Sinobacterium norvegicum: one gene and its partner. The protein of the gene in region 1 interacts with the protein of each later gene in a pairwise test. Links are inferred from orthologs where the notes say so. Each region holds a gene or a part of one and is shown on either strand. Other genes may lie near its edges.

Region 1 (6,113 bases):
CCGCACGGCCCTGATGAGGGCTGCCATTGTCGCAAGCCCCTGGCCGGCATGATCGAGAATATCGAGCAACACATGGGTTGCAGTGCTCATCAGGTACCTCTTATCGGCGACAGCCTGCGTGACCTAGAGGCAGGATTGTTACGTCAGTGTCAGCCCGTACTCGTTAAAACAGGCAAGGGCGACAAAACACTTAAAAAAATAATCAATAATGAGCTGTGGGCAGAGCTCCCTGTGTACGACAACCTCAGCGACGTTGTCGACGCCTTATTAACCGGTGAATTTTATGCATCAACAAATCACGCTGGGGCTTAAGCTTCGGTCGATTATTTTCTATTTGGGCTCAGGCCTCAGCGCCCTCTGGTTTGGTACCACAGGAATGATTTTCTTTGGTCTATTACCCTTTAATATACGCCGTCAATACCTGTTGTTATGGAATCGCTTTGTCTGCTGGTGGCTAAAGATAACCTGCGGCATTGATCACCAAATTATTGGCGCAGAGAATATCAGCCATGACGTTGCTGTCGTTTTATCCAAGCACCAAAGTTCGCTGGAAACCATTTATTTGCAATTGATGTTTCAGCCGCTATCGACCATTTTGAAACGAGAATTATTGCGCATCCCTGGTTTTGGCTGGGGGCTGAGCTTGCTCAAGCCAATCGCCATAGACCGGGGCAATCCACGCCAAGCTTTGCGACAGGTAATGGATACCGGCAAGGAGCGATTGGCTGAGGGTATTTCGGTGCTAATATTTCCCGAGGGTACGCGTACGGCGCCTGGTAGCACGGCCAAACACGCTAAGAGCGGCTCTGCACTTGCCGTTGCCGCCGCTGTGCCAGTCATTCCTGTTGCCCATAATGCCGGTGAATTTTGGCCTAATAATAGCTTTGTTAAATTTCCCGGTACGGTTGTTATCTCGGTCGGTGAGAGAATAGAGAGCACCGGCAAGACGGCAGAGCAGCTAAAGGAAGAGGTTCGTCTATGGATAGACAGTGAAAGCGAGGCCATCGCTCAGCGCTGAAGCCCTTAATCCTGTCAAAACCGGCCCAGGCCGGTTTTTTTGTCGCTTAAACGGGCAGGGCAGTGGTGTACTTGATGGTCTCCATGGCAAAGCTTGAGGTCACCTTGGTTATGCCGTCCACCTTCTCCATCAGCTGCTTATAAAACCGGTCAAAGGCTTGAATATCTTTCACCTGAATCCGCAGCATATAATCGAACTCTCCCGTCATCCGATACACCTCCATCACCTCATCAAAATCGCTGACCACCTCAGTAAAACCATCAATCCAACGGTTGCTATGGTTGACGATTGCCAAGGTCATAAACACCGATGTTGGTAACTGTGCCTTCTCAGGATTTACCAAGGCCACGCGCTTAGCGATGATTTTCTCATCCTCTAAACGCTTCACTCGCTTCCAACAGGGGGTTGTCGACAGGTTGACCTTCTCTGCTAATGCAGCCAAAGAAATGGTCGCATCCTGCTGCAGCAAGTTTAAAATTTTTCTATCTACCTTATCTAGAGCAATCATTTCTCTAATCCATACTTTTTATAGAATATTAATCTCTTTGCTTCTAAATTACACCCATTTTAAGAAAATTAATTCTACGGCATCAATCTTACAATAGCGCTTCTGATTACTGCTTATCATAAGATTGTTGGAACAATATCATGTTGGATTTAACGACTATCACAACGTTGCTGGCCGCAGCCTCGTTCTCTTTTGCCGCCTCTGTCAGCCCTGGCATCAATACTTTGATGCTGGCTAATTGTGGAGCCAACCATGGCTTTAGTCGTACCATTCCTATGTTACTGGGTTGCAACATAGGCCTTTGTCTCATGTTGATTCTTGTTGCCTTTGGCGCGGGGCAATTGTTTGTGTTGTTTCCCTGGTTGGATCGGGCATTGTTGTATTTCTGTACCGCGTACTTATTGTATCTCTGTATTCAACTATTGAAGACCAGCAAACCGCAGACAGAGGAGGGCACCAGCACTTCACCTATTGGCTTCCTACAGGCGACCTCGATACAGGTGATCAACCCTGGTATTTGGATGCTGGCGGTCGCCGCGATGGGCTTTACCACCCAGATAGACAGCGGCTCCACCATGGCTGCTATCATCATCTGTGCCGTTATTACCGCAGTAAACCTGCCTGCCATTGCCATCTGGGCAGTATCCGGCTCGGCAATCAAGAAATGGCTTCATTGCCCGCTAAAACTCAAAACGTTTAATACTGTTTTGTCGTTGCTAACCTTTGCAACCATTCCCATGCTTTGGCTTAATATTCACTGAATTTCAGACACAAAAAAGCCGCTACGGAAGCTTTTCAGTAGCGGCTTTTTTTATTTGAACAATCTACACGTCGAGGTTGGCGACACGCAGAGCATTTTGCTCGATGAACTCACGTCTGGGCTCAACCTGATCCCCCATCAGCGTGGTAAATATCTGATCGGCAGCAATGGCGTCTTCAATATTCACACACAACATACGACGAACATCGGGATCCATGGTGGTTTCCCAAAGCTGCTCTGGGTTCATCTCACCCAACCCTTTATAACGCTGGATGTTATAGCCACGCTTGGCTTCTTTCATCAACCACTCGATAGCGTCTTCGATATTACTCACCTCGAGTAATTTTTCACCGCGTTTTATGTATGCGCCGTCCTCTAACAAGCCATCGAGCTTATTTCCCAGCGCCAGGATTGCCTTGTAGTCGTTCGAGCTAAAGAAGTCCTGATTAAAGCTGTAAGTAGTTGGCAGACCGTGAGCCGTAATAGTGACCTGTGGTAACCACAACTCGCGCTCAGGATCCTTAACAGCCAACACCTCGTAGCGGTTAGCACCACTGCGCGTATCAATATCCAGCTTCGATTTTAGGCCGGTACACCATTGATTGACCAGTGATTGGCTCGATAGGGCTGCGGCTGTCAGCGCATCATATTCAACCAATTCGCGCAGTACTTCAGGCGGATATAACTTAGACAAGCGATCAATCAAGGCTGCCACGCTGCGGAACTCACTGATTAAGTCATTTAACGCAGCCCCTGAGATGCCAGGTGCTTCGGCGTTTACATGAAGACTGGCACTGTCCAAGGCACTCTGTGTCATGAAGCTGCTCATCGCTTCTTCATCTTTGAGATACTGCTCCTGCTTACCCTTGGCGATCTTATACAACGGTGGCTGAGCAATGAAAATGTGACCGTTTTCGATTAACTCAGGCATCTGACGGAAGAAGAAGGTAAGCAATAATGTACGGATATGCGATCCATCCACATCGGCATCGGTCATGATGACGATTGAGTGATAGCGTAGCTTTTCGACATTGAACTCGTCTTTACCGATGCCACAACCTAACGCCGTCACAATGGTGCCAACTTCCGCTGAGGAGAGCATCTTATCAAAGCGCGCTTTTTCAACGTTAAGAATTTTACCTTTTAATGGCAAAATCGCCTGATACTTTCTGTTTCTGCCCTGTTTGGCGCTGCCACCAGCAGAGTCACCCTCCACTAGGTAAACTTCTGATAATGAAGGATCTTTTTCTTGGCAGTCGGCCAACTTACCTGGTAATCCTGCGATATCGAGAGCACCTTTGCGGCGTGTCATCTCGCGTGCTTTACGTGCAGCTTCCCTGGCCCGAGCGGCATCGAGCATCTTTTGCACGACTTGCTTCGCCTCATTGGGGTTTTCTACCAGGTAATCGCCAAACTTATTACTCATGGCGTTTTCAACTGCACCCTTAACTTCTGACGAGACTAATTTGTCCTTGGTCTGCGAGGAGAACTTAGGGTCAGGGACCTTGACGGAGACGATTGCAGTTAAGCCTTCACGCGCATCATCACCAGAGGTACTGACCTTGGCTTTCTTAGCCAAACCTTCACGCTCTATATAAGCATTTAAATTACGGGTGAGGGCGCTTCTGAAGCCCGCTAGGTGGGTACCACCATCACGCTGCGGGATGTTATTGGTGTAACAATGAATACTTTCTTGATAGGAGTCATTCCATTGCAATGCAACCTCAACACCAACGCCCTCTACCTCGTGGGTAAAGTGGAATATTTTGTTAACCGTGGTTTTGTTTTGGTTAAGATAGTCAACAAAGGCACTCAAGCCACCATCGTACTTAAAGGTCTCTTCCTTTGCGCTTCGCTCGTCTCTGAGAACAATACAGACGCCAGAGTTCAGGAAGGACAGTTCTCGTAAACGCTTGGCCAACTGCTCAAACACAAATTCTATATTGGTAAATGTCTCCGAAGAGGCCATAAACGTTACTTCGGTACCCGAGCGCGTAGTTTCACCGACGACTGTTAGTGGCGCCTGTGGCACACCATGTACATATTGTTGTTCGTGTACTTTGCCATTACGGCGAATTGTCATCTTAAGGGATTCTGACAAGGCGTTAACCACCGATACACCAACACCGTGTAAGCCGCCAGAAACCTTGTAAGTATTATCATCAAACTTACCGCCCGCATGCAGCACCGTCATGATAACCTCAGCGGCGGAGACGCCTTCTTCATGGATATCGGTTGGAATACCACGGCCATCATCTTCTACGGTGATCGATTCATCAGGGTGTATTGTGACCGTTATCTGTTCACAGTGTCCGGCCAAGGCTTCATCAATCGAGTTATCGACAATTTCAAACACCATATGATGCAAGCCGCTACCGTCGTCAGTATCACCGATATACATACCTGGACGCTTACGAACGGCATCTAAGCCTTTTAATACCTTAATACTGGACGAATCGTAGTTTGTTTCTTCAGTCATTACTGTCTCCGCATATACCTTCTTCTGAAGGCTCAGGCTTCACGCTTCCTTGTTCCACGTGAAACACTTGTAAATCTTTCGCCTTATCGAAACAACCGACGATACTCGCCTTGTCGATACAGGTTATAAAAACCTGGGCACCTTGTTCTACAAATAAATCACAGACAGCCTGCCTGTGATTACTGTCAATCTCGGCAGGCAGGTCATCTAATAAATAAATACAGTGATGACTCTTGCTCTGCTTGTAGTGCAACCCTTGGGCTATTTTTAACGCCGCCGCCACAATCTTTTGCTGGCCGCGAGAGAGTAAACTTGACGCCTCGACACCTTGATGCCGAATTTTAATATCTGCCCTATGGGGGCCATACTGCGTATAACCAAGCTGTGTATCGCGTTCGACGGTGGTGGTTAGCACATTGGATAAATCGATCTGACTATCCCAACCTCGTCGGTACTCAAGCTGAATATCAGTGCACTCTGTTAACCGTGCCAATACTTGATTAAAAACCAATACAAACTCATTAAAATACCGCTCACGGCAGTTATCTATAGTAACAGCGTAACGCGATAATTCCTCGTTCCAAATAGCCAGTTGTGCGTTATTTATACCAGAGCCCTGTCTTAGCAACGAGTTTCTCTGCTTAAGACAGCGCTGGTAAGCTCGCCAAGCGTCAAAAAACGAGTGTTCCACGTGGAACACTCCCCAGTCTAAAAACTGCCTACGCACCTTAGAGCTACCATCCAGCAAACTGAAAATATTCGCATCCATGACCAACACAGGAAATATACCGGCCAACTGAGACACGGTGCGAACAGTTTCACCATCAATACGGATCAACGGCTCCCCTTTTAGAGAGCGCTGAATACCCACATTGCGGGTTATGCCATCACTGCTATGAAACTGTGCATGGACTGTTAAGCTCTGCTGACCTCTTTTAACAACAGGCCTGACAATATTCTGCCGGAAAGATCGCGCCAACGCGACCATATGTATCGCCTCTAAAACACTGGTTTTACCACTGCCGTTGGCGCCATAAAGCAGATTAATCTGCTTAAAAGGCGCCAATGTCTGTTGCTCAATATTTCGGATATTGTTGATATAAAGCTGATTAAACAACAGTCGCACCCATCAACAAACGACACCGCTTAATAACAATAGCCACGACTTACAAACGCATTGGCATGATGACATAAAGCGCATCACACAATTCGTTGGCCACAGATTCTTCAATCTTGGCCGAGCTATTAGCGTCAACCAACGACAATTTGACATGGGCACAGTTGAGGACGGTTAATACATCCAAGATATAACTGACATTGAAACCGATCTCGATTGGCGCGCCGTTAT
Region 2 (5,710 bases), on another replicon or contig:
CCTGGGTAAACGTTCCCTCCGGGCCGAGATAGGCAACCTGCATCGGTTTTTCCAGCGCTAAACAAGCCGACATAATTTCACGGAAAATGTGAGCAACAACCTTACCGTTCAGCGGCCCCTCGTTGCGATCAATCACCTTGCGTAAGACTTGCGCCTCACGTTCGGGGCGATAGAACAACACCTCTTGTGGGTCTTCACCGGCGGCCTTGGCCGCCTCAAACTCAATAAACTTTGCATCGGCTACTTGCTGGGCGCAGACCGCACGCTGGTTTAACAACTGATGAATTTGTTGATCGATACCATCGATGCTCACGCGCAACTCTTGCAGGCTGGGAACATCGTTATCGACAGCTGAACCGCTGGGCTTATCACTCATGATTAAAACTCTGTGTTAGGCGGGGCAGCCCCGCGCCATCAAAACTTATGGTAAGGCAATTATGCGCTATGTCTGGCCGCAAAGTCCGACATAAAGGCAATTAACGCATCAACAGCAGCCTCTGGCACCGCATTATAAATACTGGCTCGCATACCGCCGACACTGCGATGCCCCTTCAAATTCAACAGACCCAACTCCTCAGCCTCGGCCAAGAATGCCTTGTCGAGATCACTGTTGGCCAAGGTAAATGGGATATTCATCAGCGAACGACTCTGCTTTTCAACCGGGTTGGCATAAAAGCCTGAGCCATCGATATAATCATAGAGCTTGGCAGCTTTACGGCGGTTGATCACTTCCATCGCCTCAATGCCACCCTGCTCTTTCAGCCACTGAAATACCAAGCCCGAAAGATACCAAGCATAGGTCGGGGGAGTGTTGTACATAGAGTCGTTGTCGTCGGCAACCTTGTAATTCAGCATCGCCGGACAAATAGGCAGGGCGCGATCCAGCAGAGTCTTACGAATAATCACCAGCGTCAAACCGGCGGGACCGATATTCTTCTGGGCGCCGGCATAGATCATATCGTACTTGTTAACATCAATTTTGCGCGACAATATAGTGGAAGACATATCGGCCACCAGGGGCACATCAACCTGTGGTTCCTCAAAGAACTCGACACCGCCAATAGTTTCATTCGGGGTGTAGTGAAGATAGGCCGCATTAGGGTTTAGCTGCCAATCGGCAAGCGGTGGTATCGTCGAGAAATTCGTACCTTCAGAACTGGCTACGACATTAACATCACAGTAGCGCCCAGCTTCTTTAATCGCCTTCTTTGACCACTGGCCGGTATTGACATAATCAGCAGTCCCCTTATCACCCAACAGGTTTAAAGGAATAGCAGCGAACTGAGTGCTGGCTCCGCCTTGTAAAAACAGTACCGCGAAATCGTCACTGATACTCAACAACTCTCGCAAGTCGGCCTCGGCCTGCTGGGCCACACCCACAAATTCTGGCGAGCGATGGCTCATTTCCATAATAGAAAGACCCTTACCCTGCCAATCCGCCATCTCTTGTTGGGCGCGATTCAACACCGCTTCGGGTAATGCTGCCGGTCCTGCACAGAAATTATATTTACGTGACATGCCACTCATCCTCAATCTTTTAAAATGCAAAAGTGAGGACGCATAACGCCCTCACTTCTTTTCTTTTTTATCGTGTCTTAAGCGTGAAGCTAGTTATTCTGCATCATCGTCGGCCGTAGCTTCACCGTCGATCGCGTCACCAGTAGCAACAGGCGTTGCTTCAGCAGCAGCGGCTTGATGCTCTTCTTCTAACAGCGCCAATTCGTCCTCATCCGGCTCTTCGATACGGGCGACACTGACCAGTTTTTCACCGTCTTTCAATCGGATCAAACGCACACCTTGGGTGTTTCTGCTCAGTACCGAAATCTCGGTGGTACGAGAACGAATCATGGTGCCTTGGTTGCTGATTAGCATCAACTCATCGCCCTCGAAGACCTGAACTGCACCAACGAGGTTACCGTTACGGTCACTGCATTGCTGACCGATGACGCCCATATTGCCACGCCCCTTAGTCGGGAAGTCTTCCATCGCCGTCTGCTTACCGTAGCCATTCTCACTAACACTTAACATACGGCCGCCTTGCGCAGGAATCATCAATGAGATAACGCGGTTAGCCTCATCCATTTTAATACCGCGAACACCGCGACTGGTACGACCGAGAGGACGCAGGTTGGACTCATGGAAGCGAACCACCTTACCGGCATCGCTGATCAACATAATATCATCATCGCCATTGGTAATAGCAGTACCGACCAAGGCATCACCCTCATCCAGGTTAACAGCAATCAAACCACTGCTGCGTTGACGTGAGAAGTTGGTCAGTGCTGTCTTCTTAATGGTGCCGAAACCGGTCGCCATGACCACGAACTGGTCTTCGCGATACTCGCTCACCGGCAGGATACTGGTAATACGCTCACCCTCATCCAAAGGCAGTAAATTCACCACCGGACGACCACGGGCGTTACGACCTGCCACGGGGATATGGAAAACTTTCAGCCAGTAAACCTTGCCAGCATTACTGAAACAAAGAATGGTATCGTGGGTGCTGGCAATCAACAGGTGCTCAACAAAATCGTCGTCTTTGACCGCTGTCGCCGACTTGCCTGTGCCGCCGCGGCGCTGGGCTTGATAATCCGACAAAGGCTGCGTCTTGGCATAACCGCCGTGCGATATAGTCACCACACGATCTTCTTCTGGAATCAGGTCTTCAACGGTTAAGTCGTGGGTAGAGGCGGTGATTTCCGTACGGCGCTCGTCACCGAACTCGTCGCGAATTTGCTCCAGCTCTTCTGTAATCACTTCCAACAAACGCTCGCTGCTGGCAAGAATGTGGAGGTATTCAGCAATCTGCAACAGTCGCTCTTGGTATTCTGCAATCAGCTTGTCATGCTCCATACCGGTTAGCTTCTGAAGACGTAAGTCCAAGATAGCCTGAACCTGAACAGGCGAGAGATAATACTTACCGTCACGGTAACCGTACTCTTCCGGCAAGTCCTCTGGACGACAGGCTGTTTCACCCGCCTTCTCCAGCATCTGGGCGACGTTACCGAGCTGCCAACCAACACCGATTAGCGCCTCACGGGCCTCGGCAGTGTTCGCCGATGCTTTAATGGCTGCAATGACCGGATCAATATTAGAAATAGCAACAGCCAAACCTTCAAGAATATGGCCACGCTCACGCGCTTTTCGCAACAAATACACGGTGCGACGAGTGACGACTTCACGGCGGTGCAGCAAGAAATGCTCAAGCAACTCTTTGAGGTTCAAAATACGGGGCTGGCCATCGACTAGAGCAACAGTATTAATACCAAATACGGCTTCCAGTTGCGTCTGAGCATAGAGGTTGTTGAGAACAACATCACCCATTTCACCACGTTTAATTTCGATGACGACGCGCAGGCCATCCTTATCCGATTCGTCGCGAAGCTCGCTGATACCCTCTACTTTCTTCTCTTTCACCAACTCGGCAATTTTCTCAATCAAACGTGCCTTGTTGAGCTGATAGGGAAGCTCAGTAATGATGATAGCCTCTCGGCCTTTACTGTTGGTTTCTACCTCAGCGCGGGCGCGAATACGGATACGGCCGCGGCCGGTGCGATAAGCCTGAATAATACCGGCACGGCCGTTGATGATGGCGGCGGTCGGGAAATCGGGCCCTGGAATATGCTCCATAAGCTCATCGACGGTAATGTCGCTGTTTGCAATCATTGCCAAACAACCGCTGATCACCTCACTGAGGTTGTGCGGCGGAATATTGGTCGCCATACCAACGGCGATACCGGATGAACCATTGACCAACAGGTTGGGGATTTTGGTCGGCATAACGGCGGGAATAAGCTCGGTGCCGTCGTAGTTTTCAACGTAATCGACCGTCTCTTTATCGAGATCGGCGAGAATTTCGTGGGTAATCTTACGCATACGGATTTCCGTATAACGCATGGCTGCCGCACTATCTCCATCGACAGAACCAAAGTTACCCTGACCATCGACCAACATATAGCGCAGCGAGAACGGCTGCGCCATACGAACAATGGCTTCATAAACAGCGGAGTCGCCGTGGGGGTGATATTTACCAATCACGTCGCCGACCACACGGGCCGATTTTTTGTAGGCTTTATTATAATCGTTATTGAGCACGCTCATCGCGAATAAAACGCGGCGGTGTACTGGCTTTAGACCGTCTCTAACATCGGGAAGTGCACGACCAACGATAACGCTCATGGCATAATCGAGGTAGGATTGCTTCATCTCATCTTCGATGTTAACCGGGAAAATCTCTTTAGCTATTTCGCCCATGGAGTAGTGCTGCCCCTAATGTATGTAATCAGTTGAAAATCACGAGAAAACAGCAGAAGAACGCTGACATCTGCATTCGCGAACAAAGTACAAGATCATAACATATAAACCACCCCTGTCACGTCCTCAGAGGCGCTAGAAGCGCTTTTAGTTATATTAGTAGTTTCGCATTCAACATAGGAAACGACGCCAGACCGAATATAAGGCCCATAAACCGGCTTAAACGGCGTTTTTATCCACGAATTAGGTATACTAAATCAACACCACACCTTCACCCCCCTTAAAGGCCGAGCCATGACTGCCCACAAAATCGCCGTCGACACGACTATTTCCGCCGACTGGCTGGCCGCCGTCGACCAACACAATCCGGCCCCCAGCAGCGGCATTACTGAACGACAAACCATCGCCATCGATAACGGCATAATTGTCGCCATAGGCGACAGCGAGACGATCCTGGCCGACTATCAAGGCCGGCAACACCATCAGCTCGACCAACACCTACTGATACCTGGCCTGATCAACGCCCATGGACACAGCGCTATGACTCTGCTGCGCGGCTATGCCGACGACTATCCGCTGATGGAGTGGCTGCAACAACACATTTGGCCGGCGGAACAACAGTGGGTAGAAGAGTCCTTCGTCCGCGACGGCAGCGATCTGGCCATTGCCGAGATGCTACTCGGCGGCACCACCTGTTTCAGTGACATGTATTTCTTCCCTGAACAGACCGCAGCCGCCTGTATTGATGCCGGCATGCGTGCCCAGCTCTGTTTTCCGATACTCGACTTCCCCAACAACTGGTCTGACAATGCCGATGACGCCATCGACAAAGGGCTTGCCCTGGCCAGCGCCACAACAGATTCTCTGATCAGCTTCGCCTTTGGCCCACACGCCCCGTATACCGTAGGTGATGACAGCATGAAAAAAATCGTCAACCTGGCCAAGCAACACCAACTTGCTGTCCAGATCCACTGCCACGAGACCCAGCATGAAGTCGACGATGCCATAAAAGAGACAGGCAAACGACCACTGCAACGCCTAGATGAGCTAGGCCTGCTCAGTGACAATACCCAACTGGTGCACATGACAGCACTCAATGATGACGACATCGCCATTACGCAACGCAGCGGCGCCAGCGTTATCCACTGCCCGGAATCCAACCTCAAGCTGGCCAGCGGCTTCTGCCCCGTCCAGCAATTGCATCATCGAGACATTAACGTCGCTATCGGCACCGACGGCGCCGCCAGCAACAACGACCTGGACTTGCTCGGCGAACTGCGCACCGCCGCCCTACTGGCCAAGGCTGTTGCCAGCGACGCCAGCGCCGTTAATACCCAACAGGCCCTGGCCATGGCTACCATCAACGGCGCCAAGGCACTGGGTCTGGATGATAAGATTGGCAGCCTGGAAATTGGTAAATTTGCCGATATAGTTGCGATAGACATGGGGACAGTCA

The links.
Region 2: the proteins of gyrB (region 1) and gyrA interact in binary tests that used the Escherichia coli proteins (3 or more experiments, as listed by UniProt). The link is inferred for Sinobacterium norvegicum from one-to-one orthologs.

Annotation. Positions count from the first base shown.
Region 1 is NZ_CAKLPX010000004.1:230,305-236,417, forward strand. What follows is about bases 2,059-5,165. They hold gyrB (DNA topoisomerase (ATP-hydrolyzing) subunit B), read right to left. Parts: upstream 4,766-5,165; coding sequence 2,351-4,765; downstream 2,059-2,350. Other genes in these bases: L9P87_RS15655 (LysE family translocator), read left to right, coding at 2,059-2,287; recF (DNA replication/repair protein RecF), read right to left, coding at 4,758-5,165. Outside these bases: gmhB (D-glycero-beta-D-manno-heptose 1,7-bisphosphate 7-phosphatase), read left to right, coding at 1-312; L9P87_RS15645 (lysophospholipid acyltransferase family protein), read left to right, coding at 284-1,018; L9P87_RS15650 (Lrp/AsnC family transcriptional regulator), read right to left, coding at 1,065-1,526; more of L9P87_RS15655, read left to right, coding at 1,667-2,058; more of recF, read right to left, coding at 5,166-5,882; dnaN (DNA polymerase III subunit beta), read right to left, coding at 5,932-6,113. UniProt on the Escherichia coli protein: DNA gyrase negatively supercoils closed circular double-stranded DNA in an ATP-dependent manner to maintain chromosomes in an underwound state.
Region 2 is NZ_CAKLPX010000001.1:977,428-983,137, forward strand. What follows is about bases 1,412-4,617. They hold gyrA (DNA topoisomerase (ATP-hydrolyzing) subunit A), read right to left. Parts: upstream 4,255-4,617; coding sequence 1,612-4,254; downstream 1,412-1,611. Other genes in these bases: serC (3-phosphoserine/phosphohydroxythreonine transaminase), read right to left, coding at 1,412-1,518; L9P87_RS04285 (TRZ/ATZ family hydrolase), read left to right, coding at 4,549-4,617. In the rest of the region: pheA (prephenate dehydratase), read right to left, coding at 1-376; more of serC, read right to left, coding at 436-1,411; more of L9P87_RS04285, read left to right, coding at 4,618-5,710. UniProt on the Escherichia coli protein: A type II topoisomerase that negatively supercoils closed circular double-stranded (ds) DNA in an ATP-dependent manner to maintain chromosomes in an underwound state.